3 regions of the Staphylococcus sp. HMSC068C09 genome follow, and region 2 is predicted to be linked to each of the others. Evidence: predicted binding sites of a transcription regulator. Region 2 holds the regulator's gene; each other region holds the start of a gene.

What was found. Region 2 encodes Rex, which represses fermentation and respiration genes when NADH is low (regulators of the CRP and FNR family bind a similar motif). Its sites were predicted from a motif close to TTGTGAAATATTTCACAA; they were not measured.
Region 1: HMPREF2930_RS10555 (nitrate reductase subunit alpha) is a predicted target of Rex. The motif match lies at 4,982-4,999, and genes of this name have one in related genera.
Region 3: HMPREF2930_RS10590 (nitrate/nitrite transporter) is a predicted target of Rex. The motif match lies at 6,103-6,120, and genes of this name have one in related genera.

What each region holds. Positions count from the first base shown of each region.
Region 1 covers NZ_KV813778.1:220,421-228,990, forward strand. Annotated here, with positions in the region: gene HMPREF2930_RS10530 (formate/nitrite transporter family protein) at 1-155, shown strand, start outside; gene HMPREF2930_RS10535 (sirohydrochlorin chelatase) at 280-993, shown strand; gene nirB (nitrite reductase large subunit NirB) at 1,204-3,609, shown strand; gene nirD (nitrite reductase small subunit NirD) at 3,612-3,926, shown strand; gene cobA (uroporphyrinogen-III C-methyltransferase) at 3,917-4,867, shown strand; gene HMPREF2930_RS10555 (nitrate reductase subunit alpha) at 5,074-8,570, shown strand, end outside.
Region 2 covers NZ_KV813733.1:81,274-89,843, reverse strand. Annotated here, with positions in the region: gene rimI (ribosomal protein S18-alanine N-acetyltransferase) at 1-164, shown strand, start outside; gene tsaD (tRNA (adenosine(37)-N6)-threonylcarbamoyltransferase complex transferase subunit TsaD) at 157-1,182, shown strand; gene HMPREF2930_RS01305 (ABC-F family ATP-binding cassette domain-containing protein) at 1,520-3,457, opposite strand; gene HMPREF2930_RS01300 (redox-sensing transcriptional repressor Rex) at 3,705-4,343, shown strand; partial or broken gene HMPREF2930_RS01295 (sulfurtransferase TusA family protein) at 4,410-4,568, shown strand; gene HMPREF2930_RS01290 (ammonium transporter) at 4,678-5,922, shown strand; gene HMPREF2930_RS01285 (sucrose-6-phosphate hydrolase) at 6,177-7,664, shown strand; gene HMPREF2930_RS01280 (carbohydrate kinase family protein) at 7,665-8,570, shown strand, end outside.
Region 3 covers NZ_KV813778.1:231,853-240,422, reverse strand. Annotated here, with positions in the region: gene rsp (AraC family transcriptional regulator Rsp) at 1-76, shown strand, start outside; gene HMPREF2930_RS10620 (pyridoxamine 5'-phosphate oxidase family protein) at 121-543, shown strand; gene HMPREF2930_RS10615 (DUF4889 domain-containing protein) at 719-1,072, shown strand; gene HMPREF2930_RS10610 (cation:dicarboxylate symporter family transporter) at 1,200-2,477, opposite strand; gene HMPREF2930_RS10605 (DUF3139 domain-containing protein) at 2,843-3,202, opposite strand; gene HMPREF2930_RS10600 (MarR family winged helix-turn-helix transcriptional regulator) at 3,484-3,927, shown strand; gene HMPREF2930_RS10595 (Hsp20 family protein) at 4,161-4,577, shown strand; gene HMPREF2930_RS10590 (nitrate/nitrite transporter) at 4,837-5,994, opposite strand; gene nreC (nitrate respiration regulation response regulator NreC) at 6,251-6,904, opposite strand; gene nreB (nitrate respiration regulation sensor histidine kinase NreB) at 6,930-7,940, opposite strand; gene nreA (nitrate respiration regulation accessory nitrate sensor NreA) at 7,974-8,426, opposite strand; gene narI (respiratory nitrate reductase subunit gamma) at 8,447-8,570, opposite strand, start outside.

The DNA of each region.
Region 1 (8,570 bases), on a different contig from region 2:
CAGGAATGATTTTTTATAATAGTGATGCATTATCATGGATAGATGTGCTAAAAAATATCGTATTTGCTTTTGTAGGTAACTATATTGGTGGAGGTATTTTTGTAGGACTTGTTTATGCCTATTTAAACGGAAAAAGAGACAGTATAAAAGCATAGTAAGACGATCAAAGAGCGGAAATATCGAGAGACATTTTCGCTCTTTTAATCCCCAACATATTGACTTAATATTCAGAAAATCTTATTATTTTAATCAACATTAAAATAATAAGGGGGAAACTATTTGGTTGCGAATATTCTAGTAGCTCATGGCATGAGAAAAGGAGATCAAAATAAAGCACTCGGTGAATTTATAGATAGTTTATTACAAGATGAAACTTACGCTTATGAGCTTGCTTTTATTGAAAGTGAAGAAAAAAGTGTTGAACATACGATTATTAATTTAATAGAAAAAGGAGAAACGCAATTTAAAGTTGTACCTTTACTTATATTTTCAGCCATGCATTACATTGTAGACATTCCAGAGATGTTAAGAAACATTAAACAAGCACATCCAAATATAACCTATGAAATTAGTGCGCCTCTTGGTACGCATCCATATATGGTGGATTTAGTAGAACAACGTATTAATGATGTGGATATGAATAAAGAGTCAGATGTGGCAGTTGTATTGATTGCACATGGTAGCTTTTCTTATACTAAAGCACATGATGAACTAAAAGAATTGAGTACTAAGTTAAAGCAAGACAAACCTATATATTGCCGTACGTTATATGGAGATATTACGTTTAAAAATGATTTAGATCAACTTTCAAGACAATATCATCATCTTATTGTGGTTCCAATGTTTTTATATGATGGACGTTTAGTTAATAAAGTAAAAGGTCTTATATCAGAGATGGATATTGCTAATGAATTGCACATGACTCCGTCTATTAATTTCGACCCTATTTTAAAATCGATTATTCGAGAGCGATTAAAAGAATTAACAGTATAGTAACTACATACATCTTTCATTATATGAGTGCTAAATCCTCACTCATGTAATGGAAGATGTTTTTTATTAGGGAAATCCCCGATTTTACATTTAAGTGTGAAAATAATCACAAATTCAAAAGAATATGGTATAAAATAGCCTTGTAAAGAATAGTGAGTGCAAAACTATTTGAATTTAATAATAATTAAATGTAATAAAAGGGGCATTGATATGGCTAAACAAAAACTCGTAATGATTGGTAATGGTATGGCTGGTTTAAGAACAATTGAAGAAATTTTAGAACGTTCAGATTCTCAATTTGACATTACAATTATTGGTAAAGAACCTTATCCTAATTATAATCGAATCATGTTATCCAACATTTTACAAAAGAAAATGACAGTTGAAGAAACGATTATGAATGATTATGACTGGTATAAAGAACATCATATTGAACTAATTGTAGATGATCCAGTTGAAAAAGTAGATAGACAATCCAAAACTGTCACTACATCTAAAGGTATCACTGTAGCTTATGATATCTGTATCTTTGCGACGGGTTCAAAGGCATTTGTTTTACCTATACCTGGATCAGAATTACCAAGTGTCATCGGTTGGCGCACAATTGAAGATACTGAGCGTATGATTGAAATTGCTAAAACAAAAAAACGTGCCATTGTTATTGGTGGAGGTCTTCTTGGATTAGAATGTGCAAGAGGATTAATGGATCAAGGTATGGATGTAACAGTTCTTCACTTAGCAGAATGGCTGATGGAAATGCAATTAGACCGTAAAGCTGGAGATATGTTAAAAGCTGATTTAGAACGTCAAGGCATGCATATTGAACTACAAGCAAATTCTAAAGAAATTATAGGAACAGATGATGTAGAAGCTATTAAGCTAGCTGATGGTAGAGTAATAGAAACGGATTTAGTCGTTATGGCTGTTGGTATACGTCCATTTACCGAAGTAGCTCGTGAAGCGGGATTAGAAGTGAATCGAGGTATCGTTGTTAATGATTACTTGCAAACATCTGATGAACATATCTATGCCGTGGGTGAATGCGCGGAACACAACGGTAAAGTATATGGTTTAGTTGCACCTCTTTATGAACAAGGTAAAGTGCTTGCTGATTATTTAACAGGTAAAGAGACTGAAGGATATAAAGGTTCTACAACATTTACGTCTTTAAAAGTATCAGGTTGTGATTTATATAGTGCAGGACAAATCGTTGAAGATGAAACTGTACACGGTATCGAAATCTTTAACAGTGTAGATAATATTTACAAAAAAGTCTATCTAAGTGATGGTCGAGTGGTAGGTGCCGTTTTATATGGTGATACAGATGATGGTTCAAGATTTTATAGTATGATGAAAAAACATGAATCACTAGAGGACTATACACTAGTGTCACTGCTTCATAAAGGCGGAGAAGAAAGTGGAACTTCAATAGCAGACATGCCTGATGATGAAACAATTTGTGGTTGTAATGGTGTAGATAAAGGTACGATTGTCAACGCAATTACAACAAAAGGGTTGACTACTGTAGATGAGGTTACAAAAACAACCAAAGCAGGAAATTCTTGTGGTAAGTGTAAAGGACAAATTGGAGAAATACTAAAATGTACATTAGGTGATGAATTTGTAGCTGCTAAACCAACTGGTATTTGTGCATGTACTGATTTGACACGTGATGAAATTGTTACTCAAATTAGAGCTAAAGGTTTAAAAACATCAAAAGAAGTTCGTCACGTACTTGATTTTAAAGATAAAAATGGTTGTCCAAAATGTCGCCCAGCTATCAACTATTATCTAAATATGGTATATCCTCATGAACACCAAGATGAAAAAGCATCAAGATTTGCGAACGAACGTTATCATGCAAATATTCAAAATGATGGTACTTTCTCAGTGATTCCACAAATGCGTGGTGGTGTCACAGATGCTGACCAATTAATTCGTTTAGGTGAAGTAGCGAAAAAATATAACGTGCCTCTTGTTAAAGTAACAGGGTCTCAGCGTGTAGGGTTATATGGTCTTAAAAAAGATGAGTTACCAAAAGTTTGGAAAGATTTAGGTATGCGCTCTGCCTCTGCATATGGTAAGAAAACGCGTTCTGTGAAAAGTTGTGTTGGTAAAGAATTCTGTCGATTTGGTACACAATATACGACACGTTTAGGTATTCGATTAGAAAAAACATTTGAATACATAGACACACCTCATAAATTTAAAATGGGTGTTTCTGGTTGTCCAAGAAGCTGTGTAGAATCAGGTGTTAAAGACTTTGGTGTCATTTCAGTAGAAAATGGCTATCAAATTTATATTGGCGGTAACGGTGGTACAGAGGTCACTGTAGGTCAATTACTTACTACTGTTGAAACAGAAGATCAAGTGGTACAACTTTGTGGTGCGCTTATGCAGTATTACAGAGAGACTGGAATATATGCTGAACGAACAGCACCATGGCTTAAACGACTAGGATTTGATCATGTTAAGGAAGTGCTTTTAGATGAACAACGTCAAAAAGAACTTTTTGATAGAATTATGGATGCAAAACAAGCACTTGAAGAAGAACCTTGGGAAGCTATTGTTGAAAATAAAGAAGCACAAAAAATATTTGAAGTCGAGAAAGTGTGAGGATGAGTGTAATGGAAAAAGTTAAAGTAACAACTATGGATGAATTAACACCATTAATTGGTAAAAAGGTTATCGTTAAAGATAAACAAATCGGTATATTTTTAACAGAAAATGGAGAAGTGCATGCTATTAATAATGTGTGTCCACATAAAGAAGGACCGTTATCTGAAGGTACTGTAAGTGGAGAATATGTTTATTGTCCACTCCACGATCAAAAAATTGATTTGAATACGGGTGAAGTGCAAGAACCTGATACAGGTTGTGTTGAAACATATCAAGTTGAAATTCAAGATGGAGACGTATTTATATGTCTCTAGTCACTAAAAGTGAATTTGGAAAAGTATATTTAATTGGAGCTGGTCCTGGCAATCCTAATTTGCTAACTAAACAAGCAGAACGATTAATTCGTCAAGCAGATGTTATTTTATATGATCGTCTTGTCAATCCATTGATATTACAATATGCAAAGCCAACTACTGAAATCATAGATGTTGGAAAAAAACCTTATACTAAACATATTCAACAAGAAGGTATCAATTTAAAAATAGTAGCAGCAGCGAAAAAGTATAAAATTGTTGTACGTTTAAAAGGTGGAGACCCAGCAGTGTTTGGCCGAGTAACTGAAGAAATAGACATTTTAAAAGAACATCAGATTGCTTATGATATTGTACCTGGGGTAACTTCTGCGAGTGCAGCGGTAGCTTCATTAGACTTAGGTTTAACGATGCGCTCAGTAGCACCAAGTGTTACATTTTCCACAGGTCATTTTAAAGATGATATTGATCAAGACATGGATATACGTAATTTAGCTAATGGTGGTACTTTGGCAATTTATATGGGAATTAAACGATTAAATGATATTATTAATCAAATTAGAAGATATACTAAAGAAGATTATGATATTGCTATCATTTTTAATGCTACGTGTTATAACGAAACCATAGTGGTTGGTAAACTAAGCACTATTGAACATCAATTATCTAAGCTTAATATGAAACATGATCCAGGAATTTGTATATTAGGCCATATCATTAACTATATGGATGACGAAAAGATTATACACTCAAAACAAACAATAGATGAAACATTGTACGTTATTAAAGGGAATAAAGACTTAGCCCTTTCAAAAGCAGAAGACTTATCTCAACAGTATTTAAAATGCTTAATTCAATATGATGAAACTTATCATTCTTCACAAAAGTATTTATATGAATCGATCATAACGCAGCACCAAAATATTAAATATATTGAAGTGTAGTTCTTTACGCTTCGAATGTCATAAGTGAGATAACACGATATTTAAAACGTGTGTTATCTCACTTTTTTTAGGGATTCTTTTATATGAAATAGGTAATTCCCTAATATAAAAACCATGTGAAAAAATGTACAATTTAAATGAAATTTCTTTAAATAACATTGGACATAAGTAACGTATTACCTTTGCAGGTAGGAGGATTTATATAAATGGGAAAATTCGGATTAAACTTTTTCAAACCAACTGAAACGTTTAATGGAAATTGGTCAGTTTTAGAAAGTAAAAGTAGAGAATGGGAAAAAATGTATCGTGAAAGATGGAGTCACGATAAAGTAGTAAGAACCACACATGGCGTAAACTGTACAGGATCATGTTCGTGGAAAGTTTTCGTTAAAAATGGTGTGATTACGTGGGAGAATCAACAAATTGACTATCCAAGTTGTGGTCCAGATATGCCTGAATTTGAACCTCGTGGATGTCCACGTGGCGCGTCATTTTCATGGTATGAATACAGCCCACTTCGTGTAAAATACCCTTACATTAGAGGTAAACTATTAGATTTATGGACAGAAGCACTTGAAGACAATAATGGAAATCGTATCGCCGCATGGGCATCTATCGTTGAAGATGAAAAGAAAGCTAAATTATATAAAGAAGCACGTGGTAAAGGTGGACATGTACGTGCAAGTTGGAAAGATGTAACAGATATTATCGCAGCACAAATTCTTTATACCATTAAAAAAGATGGTCCGGATAGAATCGCTGGTTTTACACCTATTCCAGCAATGTCGATGATTAGTTATGCATCTGGTGCGCGTTTTATTAATTTATTAGGCGGGGAAATGTTAAGTTTTTATGATTGGTATGCTGATTTACCACCTGCATCTCCTCAAATTTGGGGTGAACAAACTGATGTACCTGAATCAAGTGATTGGTACAATGCTTCTTACATCATTATGTGGGGCTCTAACGTTCCACTTACTCGTACGCCTGATGCCCATTTTATGACTGAAGTACGTTATAAAGGTGCAAAAGTGGTTTCTGTAGCACCAGATTATGCAGAAAATGTTAAATTTGCTGATAATTGGTTAGCACCTAATCCAGGAACAGATGCCGCAGTTGCTCAAGCTATGACGCATGTCATCTTACAAGAATTTTATGAAGATAAACCAAGTGATATGTTTGTTAATTATGCAAAGCAATATACAGATATGCCATTTGTATTGATGCTGGATGAAGATGAGAATGGTTATAAGGCAGGACGATTTTTACGTGCAAGCGATTTAGGTATAAAAAGTGAAAATGGTGAGTGGAAACCAGTTATTCACGATGCGATTAGCCACAAACTTGTGGTTCCAAACGGTACAATGGGTCAACGTTGGGAAGAAGGCAAACAATGGAATTTAAAACTTGAAACAGAAGATGGAAGTAAAATTGATCCAGCTTTATCTGTTGCAGAAGAAGAATATGAGTTACAAACCATTCAATTCCCTTACTTTGATAGTCAAGGAGACGGTATTTTCGAACGACCTATCCCAACTAAAAAAGTTAAATTAGCAGATGGTAAAGAAGTACGTATTGCTACAGTATATGATTTAATGGCTAGTCAATATGGTATTAAACGATTTGGTCATGAGTTAGAAGCTAAATCTTATGAAGATAGTGAATCTAAATATACACCTGCATGGCAAGAAAACGTCACAGGTATTAAACAAGAATTAGTGACACAAGTCGCAAGAGAATTTGCACAAAATGCTATTGATACTAAAGGACGTTCGATGATTATTATGGGTGCGGGGATTAACCACTGGTTCAACTCTGACACCATTTACCGTGCTGTATTGAATTTAGTTCTATTATGTGGATGCCAAGGTGTTAATGGTGGAGGTTGGGCTCACTATGTTGGGCAAGAAAAATGTCGTCCAATTGAAGGATGGAATACTGTAGCTTTCGCTAAAGATTGGCAAGGTCCACCACGTTTACAAAATGGTACAAGTTGGTTCTATTTTGCAACTGATCAATGGAAATATGAAGAATCTAATGTAGATAAATTGAAATCACCACTTGCTAACAACATTAAACATCAGCATCCAGCAGATTATAATGTGACAGCAGCACGTTTAGGTTGGTTACCTTCATATCCACAATTTAATAAAAACAGTTTGTTATTTGGTGAAGAAGCAAAAGATGCGGGCGATGATTCAAATGAAGCTATTTTAAAACGTGCGATTGAATCAGTGAAAAATAAAGAAACAGAATTTGCTATTGAAGACCCAGATTTAAGAAAAAATCATCCTAAAACATTATTTGTTTGGAGATCTAACTTAATTTCAAGTTCAGCTAAAGGTCAAGAGTACTTTATGAAACATTTACTTGGTACACGTTCAGGATTAATGGCTGAACCGAATGAAGATGATAAACCAGAGGAAATTAAATGGAGAGAAGATACAGTAGGTAAATTAGATTTACTTGTATCATTAGATTTTAGAATGACTGCAACGCCTTTATATTCTGATATTGTGCTGCCAGCAGCAACTTGGTATGAAAAACATGACTTATCTTCAACCGACATGCATCCATTTATTCATCCATTTAATCCAGCAATTGATCCATTATGGGAGTCACGTTCTGACTGGGACATTTACAAAACATTGAGTAAAGCAATTTCAGAAATGGCTAAAGATTATTTACCAGGTACATTTAAAGATGTGGTAACTACACCACTTGCACATGACTCTAAACAAGAACTAGGTTCTGAATACGGTATCGTTAAAGATTGGTCTAAAGGTGAAGTAGAAGGTATTCCAGGTAAAACTATGCCTAACTTCTCTATTGTAGAACGTGACTATACTAAAATTTATGATAAATACGTTACATTAGGACCTTTACTTGAGAAAGGTAAAGTAGGGGCACACGGCGTTAGTTTTAGCGTTAAAGAAGAATACGAAGAGCTAAAAAGTATGATTGGTACGTGGAATGATGACGATGAACATTCTGTTAGAAACGATAGACCACGTATTGATACTGCACGTAAAGTAGCTGATGCAATTTTAAATATCTCTTCGGCAACGAATGGTAAATTATCTCAAAAATCATATGAAGATTTAGAAAATCAAACTGGAATGGAATTGAAGGATATTTCAAAAGAACGTGCATCTGAAAAAATTTCGTTCTTAAATATTACAGCTCAACCAAGAGAAGTTATCCCAACAGCAGTATTCCCAGGCTCTAATAAAAATAATCGTCGTTATTCTCCATTTACAACAAATATTGAAAGACTTGTACCTTTTAGAACGCTCACTGGAAGACAAAGTTACTATATCGATCACGAAGTATTCCAGCAATTTGGTGAAAGCTTACCAGTATATAAACCAACACTTCCACCAATGGTATTTGGCGCAAGAGATAAAAAGATAAAAGGTGGACAAGATGCACTTGTTCTACGTTATTTAACACCTCATGGAAAATGGAATATTCATTCAACATATCAAGATAATGAACGTATGTTGACTCTATTCAGAGGAGGTCCAGTGGTTTGGCTATCTAATGAAGATGCTGAGCAACATGGTATCAATGATAATGATTGGCTTGAAGTTTATAACAGAAATGGTGTTGTAACTGCAAGAGCGGTAACGTCACACCGCATGCCGAAAGGTACAATGTTTATGTATCACGCTCAAGATAAGCACATTGAAACACCAGGTTC
Region 2 (8,570 bases):
ATGCTAGGCATACTTGTGATGTGATGAGTTTAGAAGTGAGAATTACGAATGTGATAGCTCAACATGTATATAAAAAATTAGGGTTTCAATATGGCGGTAAAAGAAAAAATTACTATGGAGAAGGCGAGGATGCATTAGTGATGTGGGTGAATTTAAATGAATAGAGACATATTAATATTAGCGGTTGAAACAAGTTGTGACGAAACAAGTGTAAGTGTTATAAAAAATGGAAATACGATTTTATCTAATATTGTACTTAGTCAAATAGAAAGTCATAAACGTTTTGGGGGAGTAGTCCCTGAAGTTGCAAGTAGACATCATGTAGAGGGAATTACGACTACAATTGATGAAGCGTTATCTTCAGCTAATGCTACTATGGAAGATATCGATGCCGTAGCTGTTACACAAGGGCCTGGATTAATAGGGGCACTTCTAATAGGAATTAATGCAGCAAAAGCTTTAGCATTTGCCTATAATAAGCCAATCATTCCTGTTCATCATATTGCTGGACATATTTATGCTAATCATCTTGAAGAACCGTTAACCTTTCCTTTAATAGCATTAATCGTTTCGGGTGGACATACAGAACTCGTTTATATGAAATCACATTTAAATTTTGAAGTCATTGGTGAAACACGAGATGATGCTGTAGGAGAGGCTTATGATAAGGTAGCAAGAACAATTGATTTACCATATCCAGGAGGCCCAGCTATAGATGCACTTGCTTTGGAAGGAAAGGACACATACCATTTTCCTAGAGTATGGCTTGAAAAAGATAGTTATGATTTTAGCTTTAGTGGATTAAAAAGTGCAGTGATTAATAAGTTACACAATCAGCGACAAAAAAATGAAGACATAAATAAAGAAGATGTTGCTACCAGTTTCCAAGATAGTGTTGTCGATGTATTAAGTACAAAGGCTATTAATGCTTGTAAATCTTATCATGTTGAACACCTTATTGTAGCTGGCGGAGTAGCTAGTAACAAAGGATTAAGAGAACGATTAAATCATTTGTGTAAAGAAAATAACATTAAACTTTCAATACCTAATTCAAAGTTATGTACAGATAATGCTGCTATGATTGGGGCTGCTGGATATTATTACTATAAAGCTGGAGTAACTTCATCTCTAGATTTAAATGGAAAAAATAATATTGATATTGAAGATGTAACAGTTGAATAATAAAGTAAAAAGTAATTGAACTTAAAATCAAATAAGTTTCAATTACTTTTTTATTTAATTAGGTTAATGTATTGATATATGATATATGTCAATAGAGAACGTGTGTACTTATCAACAAATAGTTAATATCTTGTGGATAAAAAGGGGGTAAAGGTGTGAATATAGTTTGAATGTTGTGTAAAAGTTATGTAAATTATTATCATTCACGTTGTGGATAACTAGGATAAGTTCGTGGATAACTGATATATCAGTATTTTAGTTGTTTATAAATTTGTGAATGAAATAAATAAAAAAACTAGTAAAAATTTGATACTTTTACTAGTTTTTCTTAGATATATTAAATTTTTTCTTGCAATTCTTCCCATTCAGCCATAACATTCTCTAATTGTCGTTCGGTACTTAATTTCTGCTCAGCAAGTTCATTTGCCTTAATAGGATCATTAAAAATATCAGGCTGAGTCAATTGTTGATCAATTTGAGTAATTTGTTCTTCATATTTTTCGATTTGTTCTTCACATTGCTCAATTTGACGCTCAATTTTTCGTAATTCTCTCTTATATTGTTTTTGAGAAGCATACGTATTAGTTGTTGACGAATCAGTGTCTTCTAAATCAAGCGTTTCATCTTTATTGTGTTCCGCTTCAAATTCCTTTAACGCAGAAGCTTCTTCTGTTTTCTCAATAAAATATTGATAGTCACCTAAATATAGTTGACCACCATCTTTATTTAAATCAAATACTTTATTTGCTAGTTGATTAATAAAATATCGATCATGGGAAACAAATAAAATTGTACCTTCAAAATCTTTTAACGCTTGTTCTAACATTTCTTTAGAATCTATATCAAGATGGTTAGTAGGTTCATCGAGTATCAAAACGTTATCACGTTGTAACATAAGTAAAGCTAATTGCAAACGTGCTTTTTCGCCCCCTGATAAATCATTAATAACTTTTTTGACGTCATCTTGAACGAATAAAAATCGTCCTAAAATAGCGCGGACATCTTTTTCATTCATCATAGGATATTGATCCCAAACATAATCTAATATTGTTTTATTAGATTTGAATTCTGCTTGTTTTTGATCGTAATATCCTATGTTTAAATTAGCACCATAAGTAATTTCTCCACCTAATGCTTTTTGACGATTTGCAATTGTTTTGATAAGTGTAGTCTTTCCAACTCCATTAGGTCCAATAATAGCAATATGGTCTCCTTTTGTAACTTCAATATTAATAGGAGCAGTGATAGGGGATTGATAACCTACTTCTAGATTACGGATATGCATCACATCATTGCCAGTATTTCTATCAAATCCAAACTGGATATTAGCACTTTTAGCATCCATCATTGGCTTATCGATACGTTCCATTTTTTCTAATGTTTTTCGACGACTTTTAGCCATACCGCTTGTTGAAGCTCGAGTAATATTTTTTTCCACGAAAGTTTCAAGGCGTTTAATTTCTTCTTGTTGTTTTTCATATTCTTGCATTCTTAATTCATAGTATTTATCACGTTGAGTAATAAATTGCTCATAATTACCTACATAACGCTTCACATCTCCTAAAGCAACGTCATATATTTGAGTTACAATTTTATCTAAGAAGTATCTGTCATGACTAATAATAATGATGGCACCTTTAAAATATTTTAAATAATCTTCTAACCACTTAGTTGTTTCCAAGTCAAGATGGTTTGTAGGTTCATCTAATAGTAATAAATCGGGTTCACTTAAAAGCATCTGTGCTAAAGATAAACGTGTTTTTTGTCCGCCACTAAAATCATTAATGGGTTTATCAAATTCTTCTTCAGTAAAGTTTAAACCATGCAATACTGTTTTAATTTTACTTTCATATTGATAACCTTCAAGTTGTTCAAATTGATTAGATAATGATTCATAACGCTCCATATGTTGTTTATAATCTTCTGAATCATAACTATCAACGTGAGCGGCTAACCAATCAGTTTCATCATTAATAAGCGTTTCCATATGCTTAATATGTTCAAATGGTTTTGACATTTCTTCAATTACAGTCAGAGAAGAATCAAGTGTCATTTGTTGAGTTAAATAACCAATGCGTAAATTCTTGATTTTTGAAATATGGCCACTATCATAATCTTCAACACCTGCAATAATCTTCATTAACGTTGATTTTCCAGCGCCATTTCTTCCTACTACGCCAATACGTTCTCCAGTTTTAACTTCAAAATTAACATGATTAAATATATCTTCACCATCAAACGATTTTGAAATATCATTTAATTGTAAAAGTATCATTCAAGTTTCACCTTTCTATCTATGTAACAATCACATTTATTTAACTTTAAATTTGACATTATTATATCATTTTACAATATAAGGTATGCTTAGGAAACTAAGATATTTATTTTTGAAATAGGTTACGGTATAATATTGCAGTATATCCATAATAGGCATTATATATATTTCGCTAAAATAACTAATTGCACTCTAGTTAGTTTGAATATATAGATTAAAAAGTTCAAACAAAAGGGGGACATTGCATATGCCTCAAAATCAATCAAAAATACCTCGCGCTACATTAAAACGTTTACCTTTATATTATCGATTTGTTAATTCATTGAAAATCAAAGGTATTGATCGTGTGAGTTCTAAAACAATTAGTGAGGCTTTAGATATTGAATCAGCTACGATAAGAAGAGATTTTTCTTATTTTGGTGAGTTAGGTAAGAAAGGATATGGCTATAACGTTGAGAGTCTTTTAGAATTCTTTAAAACGGAGATTAGCGATAGTAATAATATTCATATTGCTATTGTTGGCGTAGGGAATTTAGGACGTGCATTACTTACTTACAATTTTTCAATACATGATGAAATGACAATTACAGCTGCATTTGATATTGATAAAGATATTGTTGGTACAAAAGTTGGAAAAGTGACAGTAAAGCATATTGATGATATTTCATCTGAACTTCAAAAACAAAATATTAATGTAGTGATTCTTACTACACCAGGAAGTGTGGCACAATCTGTTTCAGATCGACTTATTAAGGCTGACGTAAAAGGTATCTTAAACTTTACTCCTGCTAGAATTGATGTGCCAAATGATGTTCAAGTTCATCATATCGATTTAGGTATCGAATTACAATCACTATTATTCTTTATGAAAAACTCTTCAAATTAATATTAAATTATTTTTTAAAGCTAAAATGCATTTGCATTATAGCTTTTTTATAAATATATTAATTTAATGGAAACATTAAAAAATGGTGACGAATTAAAAATAGACTTTGATTGCACTCAAGCAACTGAAGCCATTCCAAACTGGGCAGCTGAACAAGGGTATCCTGTAACAAACTATGAACAACTTGATGATGCTTCATGGACAATCACAGTTCAAAAAGCTTAAGTTTTTCTTTATAAATGTAATGTAATATGACAAATTGTGTCATTTAATCTTACGTATTTTTGCTATTCTTAAAAACTATTAATATGATGTTTTTAAGGAAGTGGTAAAAATGAAGATGGATGACACAATTTTTTTATTTCTATGTATTTTATTAGTTTGGTTAATGACACCAGGATTGAGTTTATTTTATGGAGGCTTAGTTCAATCTAAAAATGTTTTAAATACTGTGATGCAAAGTATGGCTGCTATAATTATTGTTACGTTTACATGGGTGGTCATTGGATTTTCTTTGAGTTTTGGTCATGGAAATGATTGGATAGGTAATTTTGATTTTATTGGTTTGCAACATGTAGGATTTAATACGAATGTTCAATTTAGTCCACATATTCCGTTTGCCTTATTTATGTTATTTCAGATGATGTTTTGTACTATTGCGGTTTCCATTTTATCAGGTTCAATTGCTGAGCGAATGAGATTTATTCCTTTTACTATTTTTATATTTATATGGGTAATTATGATTTACAGTCCTGTAGCTCATTGGGTATGGGGCGGTGGTTGGATTCAACAACTTGATGCTTTAGATTATGCTGGAGGTACCGTAGTACATATTACATCGGGAGTATCAGGATTAGTATTAGCAATAATGATAGGTCACGGAAAAAAAGTAGAGAAACTACAGCCGAATAATTTACTTATTACACTTATAGGTGGTATTTTTGTTTGGATAGGATGGTACGGTTTTAATACAGGAAGTGCGTTTACTTTAAATGATATAGCAGTGATATCGTTTGTAAATACTATCATTGCTGCGAGTGGAGGAGCATTTAGTTGGTTGATTCTTGAATACTTTTCTAATAAAAAGTTAAGCTTACTTGGTTTATTATCAGGTGTACTGTCAGGACTCGTAACCATTACACCAGCAGCTGGATTTGTAAACTACTTAAGTGCATACATTATCTCTATGATTGGTGGTATAGCATGTTATTTTGTGGTCAATTCTATAAAAGAAAAATTAAGATATAATGATACACTTGATGCCTTTGGTATTCATGGTGTTGGAGGTGTGATTGGTGCAATATTGACTGGTGTATTTCAATCACATAAAGTTAATAAAGATATATTAGATGGATTAATCTATACTGGTCATTTACATACTATATGGATACAATGTATTGCAGTTATAGTAGTAGTACTTTACTCGATTATTATAACTTTTATTATTGGAAAGACATTATCAATTTTTATGTCCCTTGCTACGACTGTTGAAGAAGATAAGAAAGGTTTAGATCAACTTGTGCATGGTGAAAAGGCATATTTTTATGGAGAATTAAATAAATTACATAAAAGGTATTGATATATATTTAAAATGTTGAAGTTTCATTAGTAAAACAGTATTTGAAGATAATCACGATATGATAAAATTAATATTATGTTGATATTAATTTAGATGATTAGTCTATTAAAAAATATATCAGATATTGCAAAGTTTGCGGGAGTATTGTAAATACAATTTCCCGCTTTTTAAATCATGGATTGTAAAGTCTTAAGACTAATTACCGTTACGATATTAAATGATAAAATTAATACTAATGATTTAGGAGGCCTAATATGACTGAGTGGTCAAGAGAACAACGCTATCGTCGTATTGAAGATGTGAACAAAGATGAATTAGAAGCGTTAAAGCATCGAATAGAACAATCAAGCTATCGTCAACACTTTCATATTCAACCTGAAACAGGTTTATTAAACGATCCTAATGGATTAATGTTTTATAACGGAACATACTATGTATCTCACCAGTGGTTTCCATTGGGTGCCGTGCATGGACTGAAATATTGGTTTAATTATACTAGTAAAGATTTAGTGACATTTGAACCAAATGGTCCCATATTAAAACCTGATACGATTTATGATAGTCATGGGGTATACAGTGGAAGTGCTTTTGAATTTGAAGGAAACTTATATTATATGTATACAGGTAATCATCGAGATGAAGAATGGAAAAGATATGCGAGTCAAATGATTGCAAAAGTAAAACAAGATGGTTCAATCGAAAAATTAAATAAGCCTGTGATTGCTCATCAACCTGAAGGATATACAAGTCATTTTAGAGATCCAAAAGTATTTAAACATCATGAAGAATATTATGCAATATTAGGTGTCCAAACCCAACAAGAATTAGGACGTTTACTTTTGTACAAAATGATACATCGACAGATTGATCAATGGGAATATATTGGAGAAATTACAACCGAACTAGAAGATTTTGGCTATATGTGGGAATGTCCAGACTATTTTAGTTTAAATGGACAAGATGTAATTATTTTTAGTCCTCAAGGTATTGATGCAAAAGATGAAAAATATAGAAATATTTATCAATCTGGATATCTAATCGGTCATTTAAATTTCGATACATTAGAATTCAAACATGATACATTTATGGAACTTGATAATGGTTTTGATTTTTATGCGCCACAAACATTTATAGATGAATATGGTAAGCGTATTTTAATTGGGTGGATGGGATTACCAGATACTCAATATCCTACAGATGAAGAAGGTTGGGCACATTGTTTAACGATACCTAGAGAGTTAACAATCGAAGAAGGACGGTTACGCCAACGTCCTTTGAAAGCGTTAGAGACGTTACGTCAAAATAAAGAAACAGCATTAGGTTATGCTAACAAATATAATACAACACTTCATCCTTATGAAGGTACGCAATATGAGCTTATTATTGATATTTTAGAAAATGAAGCAACAGAAATATATTTTGAATTAAGAGCATCTAAGTTAAATTCAACATTAATTTCTTATAATACTAGGGAGCAAAAGATTACATTAGATCGATCAGAAAGTGGTGCATTACCTAGTAATGTTGAAGGTGTGACAAGATCTACATATTTAGATTCGCCATTAAAGCAATTACACATTTTTGTGGATACTTCAAGTATTGAAATTTTTTGTAATGATGGAGAGCGTGTCTTGACGTCAAGAATTTTTCCTGATGAAAATGCTACAGCAATTCGCACATCTACAGAAACAGGTCAAGTTTATTTGAAATTTACTAAATATGACTTAGGGAGAGATAAATAAATGAGAAAGTTATACGCTATTGGTGAAGCATTAATCGATTTTATTCCAAATAGAACAAATATTGAACTTAAAGATGTAACGCAATTTAGTCGACAAGTTGGCGGGGCACCTGCTAATGTGGCAAGTGTGGCTAAAAAATTAGGTAGTAGTACAGAAATGGTTACACAACTAGGTAATGACGCTTTTGGAGATATTATTGTAGAGACGTTAGAAAAAATAGGCGTTGGTACAACATATATTAAACGAACAAATACAGCTAATACTGCACTCGCTTTCGTTAGTTTAAAAGAAAATGGAGAACGAGATTTTTCTTTTTATCGTAAACCATCAGCTGACATGCTTTATCATGCTTCGAATTTAGATGAAATCAATGTTTCTAATCAAGATGTTCTACATTTTTGTTCTGTTGATTTAATTGAATGTGATATGAAAAATGCACATCTTGCTATGATTGAAAAATTTGAAGCGGCTCATGGGATGATAGTATTTGATCCAAATGTTAGATTACCACTATGGGATAGCGCAGAAGCGTGTAAAGTAACTATTCAATCATTTCTTCCCAAAGCAAATATCATTAAAATTTCAGATGAAGAAATTGAATTTGTTACTGGAATAAGTGATGAACATAAAGCGATTCAATCTTTATTTAAAGGAAATGTTGAAGTAGTTATCTATACACAAGGAGACAAAGGAGCAACAGCTTATTTAAACGATGGGACAATTATTCATCATCAAGGGTATAAAGTTGAAGCTGTTGACACTACTGGTGCTGGAGACGCGTTTATTGGTGCAGTCATTAATAGAATTTTAAATACAGAATTAACAGACATTACTTCTCTATTTAAAGGAAAAGGGGAAGAAATTTTAAAATTTAGTAATTTAGTAGCTGCAAAAGTAACTACTAAG
Region 3 (8,570 bases), on a different contig from region 2:
AGAAGAAACCAATCATCCATTTAATATGACGTTGCATCATGATGAAGTGAAATATATTTATATCAAATCTGTTTAAATTTAATTTTAAAGGGATATTAATATAATAAGGAGATGATTAGTTTGGATAAACAAAAAGTGACTCAAGCGATTGAGAAAGTTTTAAATACTTCTAAAATTGGTGTATTATCAACTGCATATAATAATAAACCGAATAGCAGATATATGGTGTTTTATAACGATGGTCTTAATTTATATACAAAAACAAGCAATAAAAGTTCTAAAGTAAAAGAAATTCAAAGTAATCCAGAAGCATATATTTTACTAGGCTATAATGAAACAACAAATAATAGTTTTGTTGAAATAGAAGCAAGTATTGACATTGTAGAAGATCAGAAAGTCATTGATTGGTTGTGGGAAACACAAGACAAAACATTCTTCGATTCTAAAGAGGATTCTAATTTATGTGTGTTAAAAATAAATCCAAAAACGATTACTTTAATGAATGATGATGATATTGATACACCAATCACAATTGATCTTTAATTTGATTGTTAATAAGAGTAGATAGAATGTATCATGAATTCTATCTACTCTTTTTTGCTTATTTATAATGCTTCATTTATATTAGTTGAAGTACAATTGAATTTTTGTGAAACTTTTATTGCAATTTAATTCTATTTTTTGTATAAATAAATTAATATATTTAAGGAGAGTCTTAATGAAGAACAAAAAAGGTTTAGGGTTAGGAATTTTTTTAATTGCAATTATGTTAATTGTTAGCATTATTTTAGTCATTGTAATGCTAAATGGTCAGCAAAAAGAATCCTACTATGGCTATATGAAAGATAGTCACACTATTGATAAAATGATAAATGAACAAACTGAAAAAGTAGAAAAAAATGTTAAATTACCTTCTAACACTAATGTAAAAGTAAAAAAAGGCGATTTTGTCTTTTTAGTAAAAGAAAAAGGTTCTGATTCATTTTCTAGAGTATCAAAAGTAAATCATGATGAAGTGCCACATGGTCTCATGATGAAAATTCATGAAATGCATGATATGAAAGGCATGTAGCTTTTGATATATTAGGCAGTATAAAGAGCGAGATAACATTCATTTAAAATCAGTTATCTCGCTTTTTCTTTTTGAATAAAAAAGCATCGCTTATCCAAGCGACGCTAAAAATGTCAGATTTCTTTTTTTAAATTGATTCTAGATATTTCTTACCTTTTTCTTTATCATAAACATGTTCCCATTTAGAGATAACTACTGTAGATAATGCATTACCAATAACGTTCACACATGTACGAACCATGTCTAACAAACGATCTACACCGATAATTAACGCAAGACCTTGAGCTGGTAAGCCCATTGCCCCCAATGTTGTTAATAACACTACGATAGATACTCCTGGCACACCTGCCATACCTTTAGATGCAACCATTAATGTCACCATTAAAATGATTTGTTCAGATAATGATAAGTGAATACCATACATTTGAGCAACAAATAAAGCGGCGATAGATTGATATAAGGCTGATCCGTCTAAATTAAACGAATATCCAATTGGTATAACAAAAGAAGTCACTTCTTTTGGTGAACCAAATTTCTCCATTTTATTCATCATTACTGGTAACACTGCTTCAGAACTTGAAGTAGAGAATGCAAGTAATAATTCATCTTTAAGTATTTTAATGATTGAGAAAATACTAATTCCACAAATTCTTGCTACAATACCCAAAACAACAATAATGAAGAAAATCATCGCAAACACAACTACTAAAACAAGTTTAGCTAATGGAATTAAAGCTGAAGCACCGAATGTCATAACAGTTGTACAAATAAATGCAAATACACCAATTGGTGCTAATTTTAAGATTTTATTAATCATCCAAAATACGGCTTCTAATGTACCGTTTAAGAAACCTTTAACTGGTTCAGCTTTTTCTCCAATCGCAGCTAATCCCAAACCAAAGAATACTGCGAAGAAAATAATTGGCAATAACTCACCCTTAGTTAAAGCTTCAAAAATATTAGTTGGTATAATATTTACGATTGTATCAATAAAGTGGTTACCGTATGTAGATTGTTCTGCGGCAGACGCAGTTGATTGATATTTAGTAATATCGCCTTTAGGTAACTTATCAGGATCTAATCCAATTCCTGGTTTAAAAATATTACCAATAATTAAACCTAAACCGATGGCGATGGTTGTAATAATTTCGAAATAAAGAATTGATTTCCATCCATAGCTTCCTATTTTTTTCGAATCCCCTAAATTCGAAATAGATAAAGCAAGTGAACAGAATACAATTGGGATGATAATCATTTTGATTAAATTTAAGAAAACGTCACCGAAAGGTTTAATATAATTTGCAACACCTGTTTGTCCAAATAATAATAAACCAATTACTACACCTAGCACTAATGCAATTAATACTTGCATAGGTAGGCTAACTTTTCTCTTGAACAGAGTCACGTTGAAACCCCCTTCTTCTGACATCGCTTAATTATATCAAATTATTCAAAATTCGGATATAACAAATTAAAAACTATTAAATAATATACATATTTAATTTGGCAAAAATAATTAATTAAAAACAGAAAAATGAGAATATTTTTAGAATATAGATGTTGGAATTCAATCACTATCTTTAACCTTCTCAATGTAAGAGCGGTTGATAAATGAATGACATTACTCTAAAACCTTTTTTAACTAACTCGTTTACCTTTACCATTTAACAAAAATTTCATTTAAAAAAACAATATCTATTTTTCCATAGACATTGTTTTTTTGAGTAGTAATCACCATTAATATCTCTAGTTCTACATATTAATTATATATCATGGCTTATAATTTTGGTTGAAATAGTTATGTTTTGCACTTTTAATACTTTTCTTGGTTTCCGTATCAAATCCTTCAACTAAAATACCTTTACGTGTACCAATTGGCTGAATGATATATGTTAAATTAGGTTCGTCTTTAAACACTACTTGTTTATAATAAACGCCTCTTTTAGCACTATATAATGTTTTTTCTGATTTAATTTTATCTTTCAAATGTTTTTGTTCTATATAATTGTCTACAAGTTGCACATTTTTATGCCCTTGATACGCTTTCGTTCCAAAGAAGAACGCAATAGCTACTACAAGAGAAATAGCTAATATAATAATAATTCTAATAATCTTTTGCTTCTTACTCATCAGAGCACTCCTTCATCCTCTTACTCAATAAAATAGCTTCTTTTATCATTTAAATAATTATGAATGAAATAGTAACTTTTTTAAAGTGATACCTCTTTTTTGTAACAAAATATACTAATAATTTAATTTAGAATTTGAAATAAATCAACATTCTAAATTTATATGTAGATTTAGTTTAATTTGTTTTTAAATTTATTAAAAAACTTATATAATACTCTGGATATAGTCTTGACAATAGGTATTGTTCATACTATCTTTAAATAAGTTGAGGGGGAAAGAATATGTATGTAAAGGACAGTTATTTAAGTAAACAGTTATGTTTTTTACTTTATGTTACTTCAAAAGAGGTAATTAAAAAATATACTCACTATCTAAAAGAGTATGATTTAACATACACAAGTTTTATGGTTCTTATGGCTATTGAAAACGACGAAAAAATAAATATTAAGTCCCTTGGTCAACGTGTCTTCTTAGATTCTGGAACTTTAACGCCTCTCTTAAAAAAATTAGAGAAAAAAGGTTACGTACAACGCATGCGAGAAAAAGAAGATGAACGTAATTTACAAATTTCATTAACTCAAAATGGTAGAGACATTAAACCAGTATTAGAGCAAATTTCTAATCAAGTGTTTAATGATTTTGATATTTCTGACGATGAAGCGGATGGCCTTGCTAGTAGCTTAAGACATATTATTTCAGAGAACTTCGGCTCTAATGCTGAATAGTTAATACACATGACAAAAGCTAAGTAATTATTGTTCCTTCTTTCTTTTATTTTCTAACTAATACATAATATCGACGTCTTTTGTCATGTTTCTTTATTCCACATCTTTCACTTTTTAATTCTTCAAACTTTCAAATTGCTTTTACTTTACGTGTAGTATCTCTATTTATATAATGATATTGTAAAATTTCAATATATTTTATGACATATTACTCTGAAAAGGAGATTTCATATATGAATAATAGAGAATTTTTTGATCAAGCTATTTTTAAAAATAATCCAAGAGATGTATTTCGTGATCTAGGTGAACAAGTATTTAACCAATTTTCAACTAAAAGCTTCCCAACAAATGTTTACAGTCAAAAAAATCAATATGTTCTAGAAGCCGAATTACCTGGCGTAAAGAAACAAGACATTCATCTTAAATATGAACATGCTACTTTAACGATTAAAGTAATTAAACAAGTATCTGAGCAAACAGGTAGTGTTCAATTAAGTGAACGCTCAAGCGGAGAATTGGTAAGACGCTTTGAATTCGAAGATATTAATAAAAATCAAATCAAAGCAAGTTATGAAGATGGTGTTTTAGTGGTGATTTTACCTAAGAATGTCACTGAAGAAGACGAAGGTACTACAATTACAGTAGAATAAATAAAAGAAGTTGAGATATAACTTTCAGAAAAATAGCCAGTAAATGAGTGATGAGACATTCATTTACTGGCTTATTTATAATTCTTCGTATTATTGCCTTACTCTCTTAGAGGGTAGTTTCAGCTTGTGTTATTATTTCAACCTCTCATCAAACAAAGTACGTTGTATTCATATTTCATTTTACATTAGATTATTGAAAACATAGATACTTAGCATAAGCTAATAAACAAACGTAGTGCTAGTGCACTACGTTGTTTATTTATTTTGCGTATTCTTTTTTGTAAAGATGACCCATTGTAATAAAAGCAAGTATTCCAAATACAGCTAGTAAAATAAATGCTAAATGACTTGAACCTGTCAATGAAGTAACATACGTGATAACAAGTGGTGGGAAGAAACCACCTAATCCTCCCATCATAGAAACAATTCCATTTGCAGTACCAGATTCTTTAGCAAAGTAAGATGGCACAAGTTTAAAGATAAGTCCATTTCCTAATCCAGCACAAATACTAATTGTTAAACAACCTATAGTAAATAAGGCAATATGACTTGAAATACCTAAAATAACTGCACCGATAATCATCACAACAAAATCTATCATCAAGACTTTAACCGCGTTGAATTTATCTCCTAAAATCCCACCCACAGGTCGTAAGAATGTTGCCAATGCGATAAATACTCCTGATCGAATACCTGCATCTACTTTATCTATTCCGAAATTATTAACTAAATAGTTAGGTAAGAATAAACCAAATGCTACAAAAGCACCAAATGTAATAAAGTACCATAAACTCAAATAATATAGTTTGTAGTTTGAAGATAAATCTTTAACTTGAGCGCCTAAAGGCACTTTAACTTTAGGTTCTTTAGCATCTCCAAGGAAAAACATTAATATTGCAAAAATAGCGATAATAATAAGATAACTTCTTACTGTTGTTTGCCATCCTACAATACCTGCAATAGGAGGTGCTAAGAATGATGAAATTGCTGTACCAATGTTCCCCATTCCATAAATACCATTTGCTAATCCTACTTTGTCTTTTGAAAAATATTTAGGAACTGAAGTGACACCTACAGAGAAAATGGCTCCTCCTACTCCTAAAAAAAATCCAGACGCCATTAACATACTAGGCGATTGGGCTTGTCCTAAGAAGAAAATAGGAAATAATAATATAATAAAACTACAAAAGAATACCCATTTAGCGCCAATAATATTTGTTAAATAACCAAATGGTACACGAAGAATCGATCCTAGGATAACTGGTATCGCTAAAATAATTGATAACTGTCCTGGATTAATTTTAATATCTTGTGAAATGTATGGCATCAATGGAGAAATAATACTCCAAGCCATGAATCCAACTACAAGACTTAAAGTTTGTAACGTAAGTTGAAAACCACCCTTAGTTTTATTCATTTTTTCACCTTCATCAATGTTTTATTTTCTATTATCGATAATTAAATCACATATCAATATAGCCAATTTGTGTGATTAATTACTGATTACAGTTAAATTTTAATCACTTTGTGAAAATATGAACATAAGGAGTTTCCCTTATACTCTCTAATAATCCCCCTATATTTAAATAATAAGACAAAGAAAAACCAACACATGAATATCATGTGTTGGTGAAATATAATATAAGTGTCATTATTTAAGTTATTCAATATATTTAAAAGTCTAAAAGTTTCTTTTTAAGCGCATATTCTACAAGCTCTGGTTTAGATTTTAAATTTAATTTAGTCATAATATGCGTTTTATGTGCCTCAACTGTTTTAACGGATACAAACAATTTTTCAGCAATTTCTTTATTTCCATATCCCTTTGCAATTAATGGTAATATTTCTAATTCTCTTTTAGAAAGTATTTTGAAAGGATCATTGGTTGCTTTTTCATCTTGATTAGAAACATTTACAAATTCATTTACTAATGACGTCGTTAGTTTCATATCAATATACGTTTCACCTTTATACACTGTTCGTACTGCTAAAATCAGTTGTTCATCTGGTGAATTTTTTAAAATATATCCTTTAGCACCATTTCTTAAAACATGAAATAGATATTCTTCATCATCATACATTGTTAAAATTAATATTTTTGTTTCAGGAAAACTTTCAGAAATTTTGCTAGTAGCAATTAAGCCAGACTCACCAGGTGGCATACTTAAATCCATAATTAATACATCCGGTTTGTATTCCATCACTTTCTGATATGCTTCTACTCCATCAGCAGCCGTAGCTACAACTTCCATATCTTCTTGAAAGTTTAATATCATAGAAAAACCTGTTCTTACTACTGCATGATCATCTGCAATTACTATTTTCAATTATAAGTCAGTCCCTTTACATTCTCTAGAGTGGTACTTCTAAAGTGATAATAGTTCCTTTTCCTAAATGTGTTTCTACATTCACTTTTCCGTTTACAAGCTCTGCTCTTTCATTCATACCATACAATCCTAGTCCTGTACCTTGTGGTTGAGAATTCGGATCAAAACCTTGACCATGATCAATCACTTCAGCTATTAATAAACGTCCAACCTCCTGGACAAAGACATCTACCGAACTTACGCCTGCATATTTTAATGCATTAAATACCGCTTCCTGTACCACACGGTAAACAACCGTTTCTACTTCACTATCATATCTTTTATCTTTAATGTTAGATTGATATACAATTTGCATACCATAATTATTTTCAAATTGTTTAAAATATGATTTAAAAGCCGCTTCCAAGCCTAAATCATCTAGAGATGAGGGTCTTAATTCAACTGATAAATGTCTTATATCATCAATCAATTTAGACATTAATCCCTCAATACGTTGCGATTGTTGGACAAGTTCTGAGGATTCTTTTTGATATTTCAGCAATCTGAGTTCAACATCAATATTTAGCATTTCTTGTACAACACTATCGTGTAGTTCTCTAGAAATACGTTTTCTTTCATTTTCTTGCGCGGAAATTGTTTTTCTCATCATCTGACGTTGATACATTTTTTCTTGTCTTTCAATTTGCGGCGAAATATCTTGAAGTGTAAATGCATATATCTCATTATCTTCATCAATCGCTTGATAAGAAGCTGTAAATGGTCGAACTTTATGATCTACTGTTTTCATAAACACTTGAAAATTGATATCGTTTGGTTTAGATGTGTCTAAATAACAATTTTTGCAACTTTGAAGTTCAAATTCATTTGAATACCCTTCACAACGATCACAAATCGCATTTGTCATCGCACTATAATTATTATCTTTTGAAATAATTTCTTCAGCGGCGTCATTCATTGCAATGATTTTTCCTTCTTTGTTTACAAAAACAATTTTTTCATTTGTAGTTTCATAATATTTTTTTAGTAAGTCTTCCATTTGCAGATTATATAACTCTAACACATATATCACCTAGATTTCTTCATTAAATTCCCACAAACGGCCTTTAATATTTAATTGATTAATCACTTTAGGCAATGTTTTACTACCTCTTTGTCCTAATAATAACACGCCTGCAACATGCTGTTCATGCCATAATGGTATAGCAACGAGCGCGTTTAAGTTTTCACTCATCAAAATAGGGTACTTAATTTTTTCTTCTGGTGTTATTGTTTTGGAAACATTTTCTATAACCATTCGCTTTCCTGTTTTCATGACTGTCCCAGCTAAGCCTCTGCCTTTTCTCAAAACAATCAATTTATAACGACTGTTTAAATTACCTGAAACATATTGCCATTTAATAGGTCCAGAAGGTTCGTGGTTTTCATATAGTGCAACAGCAGCAAAATCACAGTTTACTTTTTTTCTAAGTGTGTCAAGTTCCTGCTGAAAATGTACCGGTTCAAACAAAGGTTCCGGAATCATATATCGTACTCCTTTTATATTTAATGTGCACGAGGTGCTTTATGTTTTCTATATACAATATAACGTCTATTTGTATATGCTAATGGAATACTCCATACATGTACAAGACGTGTAAATGGCCAACAAGCTAATATTGTAAATCCT